Regions from separate parts of the Azospira sp. MPR-LB4 genome, predicted to be linked through region 2. Evidence: riboswitches for the same ligand, from Rfam matches in the RefSeq annotation. Region 2 holds a riboswitch; each other region holds the start of a gene.
What was found. Region 2 has a riboswitch for cobalamin ahead of cbpA (modified peptide precursor CbpA). Riboswitches for the same ligand answer to the same signal wherever they lie in the genome.
Positions count from the first base shown of each region.

Region 1: linked by a shared signal. The riboswitch ahead of AC3QLZ_RS16495 (ribonucleoside-diphosphate reductase subunit alpha) and the one ahead of cbpA (modified peptide precursor CbpA) in region 2 are both predicted to bind cobalamin.
Region 3: linked by a shared signal. The riboswitch ahead of AC3QLZ_RS16485 (TonB-dependent receptor plug domain-containing protein) and the one ahead of cbpA (modified peptide precursor CbpA) in region 2 are both predicted to bind cobalamin.
Region 4: linked by a shared signal. The riboswitch ahead of AC3QLZ_RS03765 (energy-coupling factor ABC transporter permease) and the one ahead of cbpA (modified peptide precursor CbpA) in region 2 are both predicted to bind cobalamin.

Region 1 covers NZ_CM179521.1:3,530,666-3,534,567, forward strand. The annotation lists gene AC3QLZ_RS16495 (ribonucleoside-diphosphate reductase subunit alpha) at 1-1,998, opposite strand, end outside; cobalamin riboswitch at 2,128-2,378, opposite strand; gene AC3QLZ_RS16500 (hypothetical protein) at 2,575-2,877, opposite strand; gene ilvB (acetolactate synthase large subunit) at 2,983-3,902, shown strand, end outside.
Region 2 covers NZ_CM179521.1:2,210,188-2,214,089, forward strand. The annotation lists gene AC3QLZ_RS10480 (ABC transporter permease) at 1-307, opposite strand, end outside; gene cbpB (peptide-modifying radical SAM enzyme CbpB) at 398-1,768, opposite strand; gene cbpA (modified peptide precursor CbpA) at 1,765-1,935, opposite strand; cobalamin riboswitch at 2,023-2,223, opposite strand; gene AC3QLZ_RS10495 (chemotaxis protein CheW) at 2,363-3,902, opposite strand, start outside.
Region 3 covers NZ_CM179521.1:3,525,835-3,529,736, reverse strand. The annotation lists gene AC3QLZ_RS16490 (ribonucleotide-diphosphate reductase subunit beta) at 1-1,101, shown strand, start outside; cobalamin riboswitch at 1,253-1,506, shown strand; gene AC3QLZ_RS16485 (TonB-dependent receptor plug domain-containing protein) at 1,711-3,902, shown strand, end outside.
Region 4 covers NZ_CM179521.1:831,910-835,811, reverse strand. The annotation lists gene cbiQ (cobalt ECF transporter T component CbiQ) at 1-612, opposite strand, end outside; gene AC3QLZ_RS03770 (energy-coupling factor ABC transporter substrate-binding protein) at 606-977, opposite strand; gene AC3QLZ_RS03765 (energy-coupling factor ABC transporter permease) at 974-1,651, opposite strand; cobalamin riboswitch at 1,788-2,001, opposite strand; cobalamin riboswitch at 2,071-2,287, shown strand; gene AC3QLZ_RS03760 (acyl-CoA thioesterase) at 2,455-3,324, shown strand; gene AC3QLZ_RS03755 (diguanylate cyclase) at 3,580-3,902, shown strand, end outside.

The sequences.
Region 1 (3,902 bases), 1.3 Mb from region 2:
GCCCATGATGCCCAGGCCCACCGGGCGGTGCCGCACGTTGGCGTTGCGCGCCTTGGGGGTGGCGTAGAAGTTGATGTCCACCACGTTGTCCAGGAGGCGCATGGCGGTGCGGATGGTACGTTGCAGCTTGGCCTGGTCCAGCACCAGCTGGCCGTCCACCAGGATCAGGTGGGCCGGCAGGTTCACCGAGCCCAGGTTGCACACGGCGGTCTCGGAATCGGAGGTGTTGAGGGTGATCTCGGTGCACAGGTTGGAGCTATGCACCACGCCCACGTGCTGCTGGGGCGAGCGCAGGTTGCAGGCATCCTTGAAGGTGATCCAGGGGTGGCCGGTCTCGAACAGCATGGTCAGCATCTTGCGCCACAGCTGCACGGCGGGAATGCGCTTGAACAGACGGATCTCGCCCCGGTCGGCCTTGGCCTCGTAGGCGTTGTAGGCGACTTCAAATTCCTTGCCGAACTTGTCGTGCAGGTCGGGCACGTCGCTGGGGGAGAAGAGGGTCCACTCGCCGCCGTTGATGACCCGCTGCATGAACAGGTCGGGAATCCAGTTGGCGGTGTTCATGTCGTGGGTGCGGCGGCGTTCGTCGCCGGTGTTCTTGCGCAGCTCGAGGAATTCCTCGATGTCCAGATGCCAGGATTCCAGATAGGCGCAGACGGCGCCCTTGCGCTTGCCGCCCTGGTTCACGGCCACGGCCGTGTCATTCACCACCTTGAGGAAGGGGATGACGCCCTGGCTCTTGCCGTTGGTGCCCTTGATGCGGGCCCCCAGGGAGCGCACCGGGGTCCAGTCGTTGCCCAGGCCGCCGGCGTATTTCTGCAGCAGGGCGTTTTCCTTGATGGACTGGTAGATTCCTTCCAGGTCGTCGGAGACGGTGGTGAGGTAGCAGGAAGAGAGCTGGGAATGCCGGGTGCCGCTGTTGAACAGGGTCGGCGTGCTGCTCATGAAGTCGAAGGAGGAGAGCAGGTTGTAGAACTCGATGGCCCGGGCTTCCCGGTCGATCTCGTTGAGGGCCAGGCCCATGGCCACGCGCATGAAGAAGGTCTGGGGCAGCTCGATGCGGCGCTCGTCCACGTGCAGGAAGTAGCGGTCGTAGAGGGTCTGCAGGCCCAGGTAGTCGAACTGCAGGTCCCGCTCGGCCTTGAGGGCGGCGGCCAGGCGTTCCAGGTCGTAGTCCTTGAGGCGGGCATCCAGCAGCTCGGCGTCCACGCCGGTGCGGATGAGGCCGGGGAAGGCTTCGGCGTAGCGGGCGGCCATGGCCTCCTGGCTGGCTTCCTCCCCCAGCACTTCGACGCGCACGCTGCTCAGCAGCAGGCGGGCAGCCACCTTGCTGTAGCCCGGTTCCCGCTCGATCAGGGTGCGGGCGGCCAGCACCAGGGACTGGCGCACGGCGGCCAGGGGCACGCCGTCGTAGAGGTTGTGCAGGGCCTGCTCCAGCACCGTTTCGGCAGCCACGTCGGCCAGGCCCTGGCAGGCTTCCCGGCATTGCTGCAGCAGGGCGGCCCGGTCCAGGGGGAAGCGGCGGTCGCCGTCCACCACGTGCAGCAGGGGGCCGGCGGCAGCGGGGGCGGCCGCCGCCTGGGCAGCCCGTTCGGCGGCCCGCTTTTCCCGGTACAGCACGTAGGCCCGGGCCACGTCGTGCTCGCCGGAACGCATCAGGGCCAGTTCCACCTGGTCCTGGATGTCTTCGATATGCACCGTGCCGCCGCCGGGCAGGCGCCGGGTGAGGGCTTGGACGACGATGGCGGTGAGGCGGGAGACCAGGTCCCGCAGGCGGGCCGAGGCGGCGCCCTGGCTGCCGTGCACGGCCAGGAAGGCCTTGTTCATGGCGACGGAGATTTTTTCCGCATTGAAAGGCATTACCGAACCGTTGCGGCGGATGACCTCGAAGGACTGGGCCCGGCCGGCCAGATCGGCGGCGTTGGGCAGGCTGTCGTCCAGATTGTCGGAGGGCAGGTGGGATGACGCTTGGTGGGTGGCGAAGAGGCCGGCTTGCATCGTGGAACTCCCGTTATCAACGGAACGGGGGCCCAGGGCGGCGGGACTGCCGAGGCGCCGGCGGGCACGCCCATGGCGGCCGACAGCGGACAATCCCGATCCACCGGGGGGCACCCCGCCCCTGGTCAGACTGAAAAATTGGCGACGGCAGGTTTCCTGGCTCACGGGTCCTGGCCCGATGCCCGCCTTCCCGGTGGAACTGCCTCCCAGTGGCACGCGTGGACATCGAACTCGCCGTTTACAGTTGCGGGGGCAGCTCCGGCATGGGCGGAAAGTTCGCTGCGGATTCGCGGGGAATCCGTCTGATCCCGACTTCCTTGATCGCCGCACCGGATTCCCATTTGTCCCGAAATCGGGGAACCGTCGCGGAGGAGACTTTACCCCAGCCCTCAAGCGGAGGGCAAGGGGTTGGACACTACAGGTAGTAGTACGAGAGTAATAGACAACTACATATAGTGTATTTGGCGACAGGGTCTTTTCCACAGCCGGGAGCATTTTGCCCAGAAAACGGGCAGAGTGTTTAATCCCCAGTAATACTGTGGCTTTTCACCGACTGTCCCGGAACGGCCCACAGACTTATCCACAGAAACTGTGAATTTCCTGTTGCATGCCCCGCCGGAATTTCTGCATAATCGTCGGATCGTTTTTGCCGGAGCAGTGGCAAAAACTTTTTTTACCGGCAAATTTTTTTCCGCCTTCAACCGCGAATCCTTTATCAGCTCCATGTACAACTTCGCCGACTTCGACCGCTGCAACACGCTGCCCTCCCGGGCCGGCGCGGGCGCGTCCGTCATTGGCGTAGTAGGCGCTGTAGTACGCGTAGTCGTAGTAGTACGCGCGTGCGCCGCTGGGATGAGCGAAGTCCGGTAAAGAAACCAACCGAATTCCACAAAACCCCCGCCGGCGCGACAGCCCGGCGGGGGTTTTGTTTTTGGGCCCTCCGACCGGCAAGCCAAACCGGATCACGCAAGGAGAAGCCCAGCCATGAATGCCCCAGCCCCCCAAGCCGCCCGCCAGACGGATGCCGCCCCGGCGCCGGAAACCCTTACCGGCGCCCAGATCGTCGTCCGCCTGCTGGAACGCCAGGGCGTCACCACCGTCTCCGGCATTCCCGGCGGCGCCATCCTGCCCTTCTACGACGCCCTCTCGGCCTCGGAAAAAATCCGCCACGTGCTGGCCCGCCATGAGCAGGGCGCCGGCTTCATCGCCCAGGGCATGGCCCGGGCCAGCGGCCAGCCCGCTGTCTGCCTCGCTTCCTCCGGCCCCGGTGCCACCAATCTGCTGACCGCCATCGCCGATGCCAAGCTGGATTCCATTCCCCTGGTGGCCATCACCGGCCAGGTGCCCCGCAGCATGATCGGCACCGACGCCTTCCAGGAGGTGGATACCTACGGCCTTTCCATCCCCATCACCAAGCACAACTTCCTGGTGAACTCCGCAGAAGAGCTGCTGGAGGTGATTCCCCGGGCCTTCACCCTGGCCGCCTCCGGCCGCCCCGGCCCGGTGCTGGTGGATATCCCCAAGGACGTCCAGGCCCAGGCCATCGAGGTCAGCCAGTGGCCCGCCCCCGGCGGCCGCCAGGCCCTGCCGGCGCCGGACATGGCGGCCATCGAAAAGGCCGCCGCCATGATCAACGCCGCCGAGCGGCCCATCCTTTATCTGGGCGGCGGCGTCGTCCATTCCGGCGCCGCCGAGGCCGCCGTGGCTCTGGCAGAGAAGGCGTCGCTTCCCACCACCATGACCCTCATGGCCCTGGGCGCCATGCCGGTGGACCATCCCCTCTCCATCCACATGCTGGGTATGCACGGCGCCCGCTACACCAACCTGCTGCTGGAAGAGTGCGACCTGCTCATCGCCGTCGGCGCCCGCTTCGACGACCGGGCCACCGGCAAGGTGGCGGCCTT
Region 2 (3,902 bases):
TCTTCTGCACGTGCATGCGGGAGAAGGCCGAATAGAGGGCTTCGAAGGTGGCTGCGTTCATGGTGCTGGCGCACACCGTGCCGGCGGCCAGGAAGGCCACGTAGGAGGTGCCGGCCACCTCCGGCAGCATGCTGCCCAGGCCGTAGCCCAGGCCCAGCATGTAGATCAGGGGGTCGGCCAGGTTGCCCAGGATGGAAGGCAGGGCCAGCTTGCGCCAGACCAGGAAATTGCGTTGCCACACGGGAAACCAGCGGGCGGAAAGGCGGGGCGGCGCGTAGAGGGAAGGGGAGGAAGTGGCGGCATTCATGGCGCCATTATCCGACCTTGGCGCCCGGAAGGTAAGTACCCCGGTCGGGGCGGGGCCGCCGACCGGGGGCAAACGGGCCTCGAACGGGCCTCAGCAGGCGCTGAAAACCGTCTCCGTGCCTTGGTCCCAGCCGTCCCAGAGGAAGTCGTCGGACTTGCCGTCGGCGATCAGGCGCAGGGCGTAGCGCACCTGCTCCTCGTAGAACTGGCAGAAGGCGCCGGTCTTCTCCATGCCGCCGTTCATCTCGTTGGCCTCCGCCGGGCAGGGACTGCCGCAGAAGTGGCGGATGGGGCAGGAAGCGCAGGGCTCGAACTTGTCCACGTCCCGCCCGGTGACTTCTTTGAAGGCCGGCGACTCCAGGGCGGCCGCCACGCCGTCGGTGAACAGGTTGCCGCCCTCGAAGGCCGGCAGGCCGATGAACTCGCTGCAGGGAAAGAGGCCGCCGTCCGCCGCCAGGGCGAAGAAGGCCCGGCCGCCGCCGCAGGGAGAGATGTCGCACATCAGGCGCCGCGCCGTGGGAGCCAGGATGGCCAGCAGGATGTTGGCGAAGTTGGCCACCACCAGCTTGCGCCCGGTCTCCCGGTAAAGCTCGTGGGTCCGCTCCAGGGCGGCGATGAAGGCCCGGGCGAAATCCCCGTCCGCCGGCTTGACCCCCCGGGCGCCGGAAAGGGTGCAGCGCACCGCATTCAACATGCAGGTGGGCACCTGGTGGCGGTGGAACAGCTCCACCATGTCCGTCAGGTGGGCCAGGTTTTCCGTGGTGCAGGTGGTGATGACGCTCCAGGAGCCGTAGCCCTGGAGCCGCTCCATGGCCCGCAGCACGTGCTGGTGCACCCCCTGGCCGGCCCAGGTGTGGCGGGTGGCGTTGGTGATGGGGGCGGTGGGACCGTCCAGGGAAAGGCCGATGCTGACGTTGCGCTGCATGAGGAAGTCGGCGGCGGCATCGGTGAGCAGGGTGCCGTTGGTCTGCACGCCGAAGGCGAAGTCGTCCTGGAACAGGTCGATGGCGGCGAACAGGGCCTCCCGGTTCATCAGGGGTTCGGCGCCGTGGAAGATGAGGCGGGGCTTGCGCGCCCCCTCGCCGCCGTCCATCACCGTGGCGAAGTATTCCTTCAGCCGCTGCAGGGCCCCCAGCAGCCGTTCCGCCGGCATATCGCTGCCGTGGCGGCGCAGGGTGTCGGGGATGTAGCAGTAGGTGCAGTCCAGGTTGCAGCGTTCCGTCGGGTTCACATAGACGCCGGAGGGCTTCAGCTCGAAGCGGAGGGCGTGGATTTCCTGGGCGAACTTCGCCGCCTGGGCCTGGAAGCGCTCGGCCAGCTCGCTGCCGCACAATTCCGTCTCCACCCGGTCCTTGTCCACCAGGGACCAGAAGGCGGTTTCCGGGTGCAGCAGGGCCACGTAGCGCTCATGGCCGATGTCGTAGGGCTGCAGCCGGCGCAGGTGGGGAGCCGGACCGTTCACTTGGCCGCCTTCCGGTCCATCAGGACGTAGTGGGAGAGGCCGATGCCGTCCGGGTTGCAGGACTTGCGGCTGGCGATGACCGGGGCCGGAGCGGCGGCCTGGGTGGGCTGGGTGGCAGCCTGCTGGGCAGTGGTGGCTTGGCTGGTAACTTGAGTGGTGGTTTTCATGGGGTCCTCCCGCGAAGGTATGAAAAAAAAGCAAAAGGGCTCCGGCGGCCTGTCTCGAAAGAAACATGCCGCCGGAGCCCTTTGCCTGGAACTCCACGACTTCCGCCCGTCTTCTGGCTTACGGATCGACCGGTCCTGCTACTGGGCTCCCCCTTCCCGCCGCATTTGCTGCGGCAGTGGGTGGCGTGGAAAAACTGCACCACGCCGTGGAACGACCGTCCCCGATTACAGCGGCGGGCCCGCCACGGAGTTGCACCGTGTTCCGAAAGCGGAAGCCGAATGGGGGCGGATTCTGGCCGCCGGCCCGGGGAGGGTCAAGGCCGACGGCAGCCGGATTTGATCCAGGTAAAGCGCCTCTGTCCGAGGTCGGATTTTTGCCCGGCAGCCCTGCGCTTGCCTCCTTTCCCTGCCCCCTTGCCCTTCCCCTTCAGCGTCCGCCTCCGGGCCCGCCGATGGCCCGCAGGGGCGCCGCCGGGCGCGGGACCTCGCCGCCCGCGGCGGACTCCGGCTTTCTCTGGGCAGCGCCGCAGATGCGCTCCGGGTCCAGCACCTGGAGGATTTTTTCCCTGTCCGGCTGGCGCGGCTTGATGATGGCCTGCACGTAGCCGGCGTCCTGGCGGATCATCTCCGGGATCGGCTCCAGGCGCTCGGCGTCGAATTCGGGCACGGCATAGAGATCGTCCACCAGCAGCCCCATGAGGCCGTCCCGCACCCGCACCACGACGATCTGGCTGTGGTTGTCCACCTCCTTGGCCGGGTAGTTGAGGAGGAAGCGCATATCCACCACCGGCACCAGGGTGCCGCTGTCGCCGCCACCGCTCTGGAAGCTGATGACGCCGCAAAGATAGCGGCGGGAGCCGCTCATGGGGGAAAGCCGGGCCGGGTCCACCGCCTCCAGCACTTCGGCCGCCGGCAGGCCATACACCTTGTCGCCGACGACGAAGGTGGCCAGCTCCACGCTCTGCCCGCCCCGGGCGTGCAGGTCGCCGTAGCTGCCTTCCAGCACCGCTGGGCGCCGCTCCCGGGGGGCTGCGGCGGCACTGCCATCGCCCACGGGGACGAACACCAGGGCCACCACGTCGTTGCTGTAATCGCCGCTGTTCTTGAATTCCCGGTAGCCGAAGGAGGCGGTGCTGCCGACGATCCAGGTGCGCCCGGCCAGCTGCACCACCCGGGAGCGGCCCTCGCCGTTGGCGGCGGCGAAGAGGCTCTTGTCTACCTCCAGCAGGCTTTCCGCCGGAAAGCGTTCGTCGGAGGAGGCGATGATGCGGCCGCTGCGCTCGGCGAAGACGGCGAAGGCCCCGGCCTGGGGCGGCAGGGAATCGGCCAGCATGGCGGCGAACTGGGGCGCTGCGTCGAAGACGATGCCGATGCCCCCCACCACCTTGGCCGGATCGTCGGGATGGCGGATGGCGGCGTTGTAGACGTAGGTGGGGCGGCCGCCGTAGAGCCAGCTCTTCTCGAAGGGGGAGACGCAGTAATGCTGGGTGCTGGGCAGGTAGAAGACGGACTGGACCCAGCCCGCATCCACCTTCTTGCCCACCAGGTTGAGGCTGTCGCCGTGCAGGTTGGAAGCGGCGACGATGGTGCCGGAAAGGTCGTACACGAAGAGCCGGGAATAGACGGTGTACAGGCTGTTGATGTATTCCAGGATGCCGGCCATGGCCTGGGCCTCCGCCTCGCCGGGACGGCCGGCGGCCATGCTGCGGCGCAGGGCCGAGGTGAGGGCCCACCAGCGGCAGTCGTTGGCCCGCTCGTAGAGGTTGCGGTCCATGATGTCGATCATCAGGCGGGAGATGAACTGCACGTCCTGCAGGCTGGAGGAGATGGCGGTCTGGTAGAGGTCGGCGATGGAGCGGGCGAAGAGGTCGCTGGTGCGGTCGCCGGTCTCGGAAATCTGCTGCAGCACGGATTTGAGCTTGAGCAGGTCGCCCCGCTTGTCGGCGGCCATGATCTGGCCGTTCCAC
Region 3 (3,902 bases), 1.3 Mb from region 2:
TCTCCAGCCCCCCTGCCCGCCCAGGCAGGAACGGCGGCGCCCCTGGCCGGCACTACCCCGGCAGCCGCGCCCCGCCTGCCTGCCGGCGGCATCTCCCTGGCCCCCATCAACCCGGAAGACAAGCGGGTGGTGAACGGCAAGGCCGACATCAACCAGCTGGCGCCCTTCAAGTACCCCTGGGCCTGGGAGTTCTTCCTCAACGCCAACCGCAACCACTGGACGCCCCTGGAAATCTCCATGGCCCAGGACGTGCACGACTACAACCACAAGCTGACGCCGGCCGAGCGCCACGTCTTCGAGAACGTGCTGTCCTACCTCACCACCTCCGACATCCTGGCCATGCGCAACATCGGCCTGGCGGTGATGGAGAAGATGAGCGCGCCGGAGCTGCAGATCTACCAGGCCCGCCAGGTCTATGAAGAGGCCCTGCACACCTGGACCTACCAGCACTGCATCGAAAGCCTGGGGCTGGACCAGAAGGAAATCTACAACCGCTACCGGGTGGTGCCGGAAATCCACGGCAAGATCGCCCTGGCCAACCGCCGCCTAGAGCGGGTGATGCGTTCCGACTTCGACCTGACGGACCGGGATAACCTGCACGAATTCGCCCTCTCCTACCTCTTCTTCGCCGGCATCTTCGAAGGCTGCTGGTTCTACAACGGCTTCACCCCCATCTTCGCCCTGCAGCGCCGGGGCCTGATGAAGGGAACCGCCGAGCAGCTGCAGTACATCATGCGCGACGAGGTGCTGCACTGCGCCTTCGGCATCCGGGTGGTACGCCAGCTCCTGCAGGAAGAGAACCTGACCCTGGACCCGGTCCAGGTCAAGGCCCTGTGGGAAGAGGCGGAAGCCGCCGAATCGGCCTACGCCGGTTACATCCTGCGGGAGCCCATCCTGGGCTACAACGCCGACCTGCACCGGGACCAGTTCCGCTTCATCGCCAACCGCCGCGCCCGCCAGCTGGGCCTGGCCGAGCCCTTCCCCGGCGCCGAGAACGTGCTGCCCTGGCTCGACGAACAGGCCAATATGCGCAAGGAAAAGAACTTCTTCGAAACCCGCGTCACCGAGTACCAGACCGGCGGCGCCCTGGCCTGGGACTGAGCCGGGCGGCAGCCAGCGGCGTCGTGTCCTGGACACTGCCCCGACCCCTGGCGGAGATGGGGTAGCTCAGGACACAGACTTTTGTCATAGATGGGATTGGGGGTATGATCGCGCTCCTGATCGCCTGCAGTTGCGATCCCGGCTCCCCAGGGAGCCATTAGCAGTCAAAGGTGTCCGGCGGCAGCAGCCGCCGGGTGAAACGGGAACGAAGTAACGGCCATCACGGCCCCAAGCTTCGGCTGCCCCCGCAACGGTAAGCCAGTGCGGATGTTCCACGGCCCTCCTCCCCGGAGCGCCAGCCACTGAGCCAGCCCGTCGCCCCCTCACCGGGGTCGGCGACTGGCTTGGGAAGGCGGAACATCAAGACTGGCGAGCCCGGAGACCGGCCTTTGATTTTTGCGTGCCCGCCGTCCATGGAGGACGGTGCTGGCACGAACCTGCCACCGACCGCGGGGTTGCGGACGGAGCGGAGCATGAATCGAAGCGCCGGCCTTTCCCTCTGAGCCGAGTTTCTGCCGCCTGCCCTCGGGCCGGCGGTCGCGCCTCATCTTTTATGCCCCCGTTTCCCGAAGCCCGGTCGGTAGCCATCGACTGGAGTCAGACAGCAACATGGGGAGCATCAACAACCAACAACCGCGGCGCCTCCTGGCCGCCGCCATCGCCGCCCTCTTTTCCCAGGCCGCCCTGGCCGCCGGAGAGCAGGGCGAGACGGAACTGGGCAGCGTGGTGGTGACCGCCTCGCGCATCGAGCAGACCACCCTGGAGGCCCCGGCCGCCGTCACCGTCGTCACGGCCGACAAGCTGGACGCCTCGGGCGCCATGCGCATCGGCGACGCCCTTACCGCCAAGGTGCCCAGCTTCTACATACGTAACGGCCTGGGCACCAGCACCCGCATCAACACCGCCCCCATCGTCTCCTTCCGCGGCCTCTCCGACGGCCGGGTGAAGATGATGGTGGACGGCATGAGTCTCTCCGACGGCAACGCCGGCGGCCTGGCCAGCCTGATGGGCATTCCCATGGGCGAGGTGGAGCAGATCGAGGTGGTGCCCGGCTCCGCCTCGGCCCTCTACGGCAGCGACGCCATGGGCGGCGTGGTCAATGTCATCACCAAGGTGCCCACCAAGCAGGAAACCCGGGTCAAGGTCAGCCGGGGCTTCGGCGACGGCGAGCGCAACGCGGTGGAAGCCAGCTACCGCAACAAGTGGGACAACGGCCTGGCCGCCACCCTGGGCTTCGGCTACGAGGACATGGCCGGTTTCGCCGGCAGCGACCTGGTGGTGCTGCCGGTGGGCACCACCGGCACCGGCGCCAACGCGGTCCAGGGCGGCCGGGCCACCACCACGGTGGATGGCAAGAAGGCCTATGTGGTGGGGGACCAGGGCGCCATTTCCTCCCACGCCAACAACCTGCATGCCAAGGTCTATTACAGCCTGGATGCCCAGTCCCGCTTCTTCGCCGGCTTCAACCGCAGCGAAAGCAGCATCGGCTTCGAGCGCTTCAACAACTACCTGAGCAAGAACGGCGCCCCCCTCGCCCTGCCCGCCAGCAACGTCTCCATCAACGGCGACAAGCTGGGCAGCATCAAGGAATCGAGCTTCTGGAATTCCAGCAATCCCAACTACCGCCAGGAGACCCGCTATTTCGCCGGTTTCGACGGCAAGCTGGGCAATGGCTACGACCTCAAGGCCAATGTGGGCTACTTCGACCGGGAGGCCTTCTACGTCGGCTCCGGCACCGGCGCCACCTTCGACAGCGGCCCGGGCACCCGCACCAGCACTCCCAACACCACCCTGGATGCCTCGGCCCAGCTGGGTTTTGCCGCGGGCAGCAACCAGTACCTGATCGTCGGTCTCTCCTCCAGCCGCAGCCACCTGCGGCGCAAGGTGTACCAGCTCACCAGCTGGCGCGATCCCGACAGCACCACCGGCGCCCTCAACGAACAGTCCGACGGGGAAAGCACCACCAATTCCCTGTTCCTGCAGGACCAGATCTTCGTCGGCGACGACCTCACCCTCTACCTGGGCGGCCGCCACGACCGCTGGAGCAGCCGGGGCAACATGCAGAAATACGTCGGTACGCCCCGAAGCAATCTGGACATCCCGGAGCGCTCCGAATCCGCCTTCTCCCCCAAGGTGGCGGCGGTCTACCGCCTGACGCCGGGCACCAGCCTGCGCAGCTCCTTGGGCAAGGCTTTCCGCGCCCCCTCCAACTATGAGATGTATGCCACGCCCAGCATCAGCAGCCGCCGCCTACTGGTGGCCGATCCCGATCTAAAGCCGGAAACCTCCACCTCCTGGGACCTGGGCGTCGAGACGGCCCTGGCCGGCCAGGGCTCGGCCAAAGCCACCTATTACCGCACCCGGCTGCAGGACATGATCTACCGCAAGCTCAGCCCTTACAGCGGCAGCCTGGCCGACGTGGACTTCTTCGCCGTGGCCACAAATGCCGGCGAAGCCAAGGTAGAAGGGATAGAACTGGCGGCGGAAATGCCCCTCACCTCCTGGCTGCGGGCCTCCGCCAGCTACACCTGGACCGACAGCCAGATCACCCGGGACGAAAGCGGCACCGGCCTGCAGGGCAAGCGCCTGCGCTATGTGCCGAAGAACACCGCCTACTTCGCCCTGGACGCCCAGTGGCAACAGTGGCGCGCCTACCTCTCCGCCGCCTACACCGGCGAGCAGTTCAGCAAGGAAGACAACAGCGACGTCATCAAGAACGTCTACGGCGGCGTCAGCAAGTACTGGCTGGCCAACCTCAAGCTGAGCTACCAGTTCGACAGGAATTTCAAGGTCAGCGCCGG
Region 4 (3,902 bases), 1.4 Mb from region 2:
GGCCAGGGCCGCCAGGTGCAGGGCGTGGGAACGCTGCCACACCTGCAGGGTGAGGTGGGCGGCCATCTGCCCCAGGCTGCGCAGCAGGCGGCTGCGGTCCAGGTGGCCGAGGCGGGCGGCCTGGGCGGCGCGCATGTCCTGCAGGGCGGCGGCGAAGACGAACAGGGTGCGGTAGCACAGCACCATGATGTCCAGCAGCACCTCGGGGGTGCGCAGGCGGCGCAGCAGGGCGATGAGGTCGCTCAGGGGCGTGGTCAGCACCAGGAACAGCAGGGCCGCCAGGGCGCCCAGGGAGCGGGTCGCCACCACGGCGGCCTGGTGGGTGCCGGCGGCGGTGGCCTGCAGGCCGCCCCCATCCACGGAGACGGCCAGGGAGAGGGCGCTGATGGCGAGGAAGAAGAGGGCCGGGGCCGCCACCCGCAGATAGAGCAGGGGCGATACCCGGGCGCCGCCGATGGTCACGGCCGCCAGCAGGGCGGCCACGCCGAGCCCGGCGGCCGGGGTGGCGGCGGCGACGAAGGCGGCCGTCACCCCGCCCAGGGCGAAGAGGCCCTTGGCCTGGGGCGCCACGCCGCGCCAGCGGTTGGCGTAGGCCGACTGCTCGATCAGCACGCCGGCCCTTCCTGGTCCTTGTCTTCGCGCCGGGCTGCCGCTTCACCGCGTCGTTGTTCCCGGCGCAGCTTTTCCCGGGTGCGGGCGCAGCCCAGGTAATAGCCGATGAAGCCGGCGCCGAGGGCCGCCTGCAGGGCGAAAAGGAGGGAGGCGATCTCGCCGCTGGCCGGCTCCAGCAGGGGCTGGAACCAGGGCTGGTAGTCCGGGGCGATGCGGGTGATGAGGGCCTGGGCCTCGCTGTCGGCGCCGCCGAAGATTTCCGCCGGCTGGCCGTCCGGCCCGACCGGCCGTTCCACCAGCCACAGGGGCAGGGCCGCCAGCAGCACCACGGCGATGAGCAGCAGCAGGTTCTGGTGGCGCTTCATGCCCGCACCTCCGGCGCCGGGGCCACGCCCAGGTCCTGCAGTTCCTGCGGGTTGAAGCGGGCCAGGGCGTTGCAGATGACCACGGTGAGCAGGCCCTCGCTGATGGCCAGGGGAATCTGGGTGAGGGCGAAGATGCCGGCGAACTTGAGGAAGGAGGCGCCAAAGCCGCCCACCGGATCGGGGAAGGCCCAGGCCAGTTGCACCGAGGTGGTGACGTAGGTGAGCAGGTCCGCCAGGCTGGCGGCGAGGAACACGCTCACCGCCAGGGAGGCCTTGAGGCGGCGGGCCAGGGCGAAGATGCCGTAGGCGGCGAAGGGTCCCACCACGGCCATGGAGAAGATGTTGGCGCCCAGGGTGGTGAGGCCGCCGTGGGCCAGCAGCAGGGCCTGGAACAGCAGCACCACGGCGCCGATGGGAGCCATGGCGGCAGGGCCGAAGAGCACGGCGCCCAGGCCGGTGCCGGTGGGGTGGGAACAGCTGCCGGTGACCGAGGGCAGCTTCAGGGCCGAGAGGACGAAGGTGAAGGCGGCGGCCACTCCCAGCAGCATGCGCTGCTCGGGATTTTCGCGGATGCGGCGGTTCACGGAACGGATGCCCCAGGCGACGAAGGGGGCGGCGGCGACGCTCCAGCCCACGGCGTGTTCGATGGGCAGGAAGCCTTCCATGATGTGCATGAGTCTCTCCCTCGGCGAGCATGACGGTGGCGCACCAGGCGGGGGAGTTGTGGCAGGTCGGATAAAGGGCCGCGGCGGATGGAACAGCGAGGAGGCGGCAAATCACCAGAACCGTTCCCGTCACCCCGGGGAATGGTGCAACTTGTGATGTCAGGCCGGTCTTCTGGCTTGCCTTCATCCTTCCCTGCCGGCCTTCCCGTGATGAACCACAGTGGCGTGAGGCAGCGTCGTCTGGCTTACAGCAGCGGGGGCTGCGCCGGACTGTCCTGGGTGGTCCCTGGAGTCACCGGCTTCCCGTTTCACCGTCCCCGCAGAGCGCGAGGCACGGCACCTGAATCGGGGCGGATGATAGCCCACTCCCCCCGGGCTGGGCAATCCGCCGCGCCAGGCGCGGCGTTTGGCGAATCGGTCGGGGCGGGTTAGACTGGCCCCGCTTCGGTTCCCCCCTCCAGGGGATGAAAAGGGAATCCGGTGCGAGACAGGGCGGCGACGCCCCGACTCCAGTCCGGAACTGCCCCCGCAACTGTAGGCGGCGAGCGTTGCGCTCCACTCTTTGCCACTGGCGATACTGCCGGGAAGGCTGGCGCAACGTGACGACCCGCAAGTCAGGAGACCTGCCGCGGCATTACTTCATATCAATCCTAATTGGGGCGGGGTGTCCCCTGAGGAAGGTAAATGCGCGCATTCCCTGACTGTCATCGTTGTCCGCTCTCGGCTGCCTGCCGCTCCGAGCCGCTTTGCCGCGGCCCGGGGTGTTCGCCCTTCTCCGATGCTCCCGCTCCGCTTTATCCAAGGAGTTGCGCATGCGCATGGAAGCAATGGAAATCGGCGCCGTCGTGGGGACGGCCGCCCAGCCCGTAGAAGCCAATCCCGCCCCCACTTCGTCCACTTCGCCGCGGCAGCAGCAGGCCACCCTCATGGTGGACGTGGTCTTCCCCGAACAGGTGAACCATCACGGCACCCTCTTCGGCGGTTCCGCCATGGCCATGATGGACAAGCTGGCTTTCCTGGTGGCCACCCGGGAGACCCGCCGGCCCATGGTCACCGCCAGCAGCGGCCGCATCGACTTCCGTAAGCCCATTCCCCAGGGGCGCCTGGTGGAACTGTCCGGCCGGGTGGTGCAGCGGGGTCGGCGCTCGGTGCAGGTGGAGGTGGCCCTGGCGGCGGAGGACCTGGCCACCGGGCTGCGGGAGACCAGCGCCACCGCCCACTTCACCCTGGTGGCGGTGGACGGTCCAGGGGCGCCGCTGCAGGAGGACGACGAGAGCTTCGCCCAGCTGCCCGGCATCGGCCCGGTGACGGCCATGGTGGAGATGGTCTTTCCCGGCCACACCAACCACCACGGCAGCCTCTTCGGCGGCCAGGCCCTGGCCTGGCTGGGCAAGGCGGCCATGGTGGCGGCCAGCCGCCAGGCCCGCATGCCGGTGGTGATGGCCGCTTCCGAGCGCATCGACTTCCACGCGCCGGTGCTGGAGGGGGAGATCGCCGACCTGGCGGCCCGGGTGGTGGCCATCGGCAACAGTTCCATGACGGTGGAAGTGCTGCTGCACGCCGAGGCCCTGCTCACCGGCCAGCGCCGCCTGTGCACCCGGGGCCGCCTCACCATGGTGGCGGTGGGCTACGACGGCCGCCCGGTGCCCGTGCCCCAGCCCCTGGGGCGGCGTCTGGCCTAGGCGCCGGCCATCGCCCGCCCCGGTCGGGGCGGGCGCCCGGTTTCCGGCCCGGAACGGCAGGCGGCAGGCTGCCCGGCCGGGCAGCGGCCCCCCACCGCGGTGTGACATAGTCGAGCCAATTCAGCGGTGGCGGGCCGTTATACTGCCGACAGAACAAGATGGGCCGGAGCCCGTGCCGTGATCGGCATGGCGCCTTCCGCAACCCAGGCTGCCCGGGCATCGGCAGTGACGATCCCTCCAACCTGCCTAGTCCCCATGTCCCTCAAGACAGCCCTGGCCCTGTGCGCCGCCTGCCTTACCCTGAGTCCGCTGCCCGGCGTCGCCTCCGAGCCGGCGTCCATCGTCTTCACGGCTGCCGAGCAGGCCTACCTGGACAGGGTGCAGTCGGTGAAGATGTGCGTCGATCCGGACTGGGAGCCCTTCGAGCGCATCAACGAGCAGGGGCGGCACGAGGGTATCGGCGCCGACCTGGTGCAGCTGGTGGCCCAGCGGGTCGGCCTGCGCATCGAGCTGCTGTCGGTGCGGACCTGGGACGAAAGCCTGGCCGCCGCCAAGGCCGGGCGCTGCCAGCTCATGAG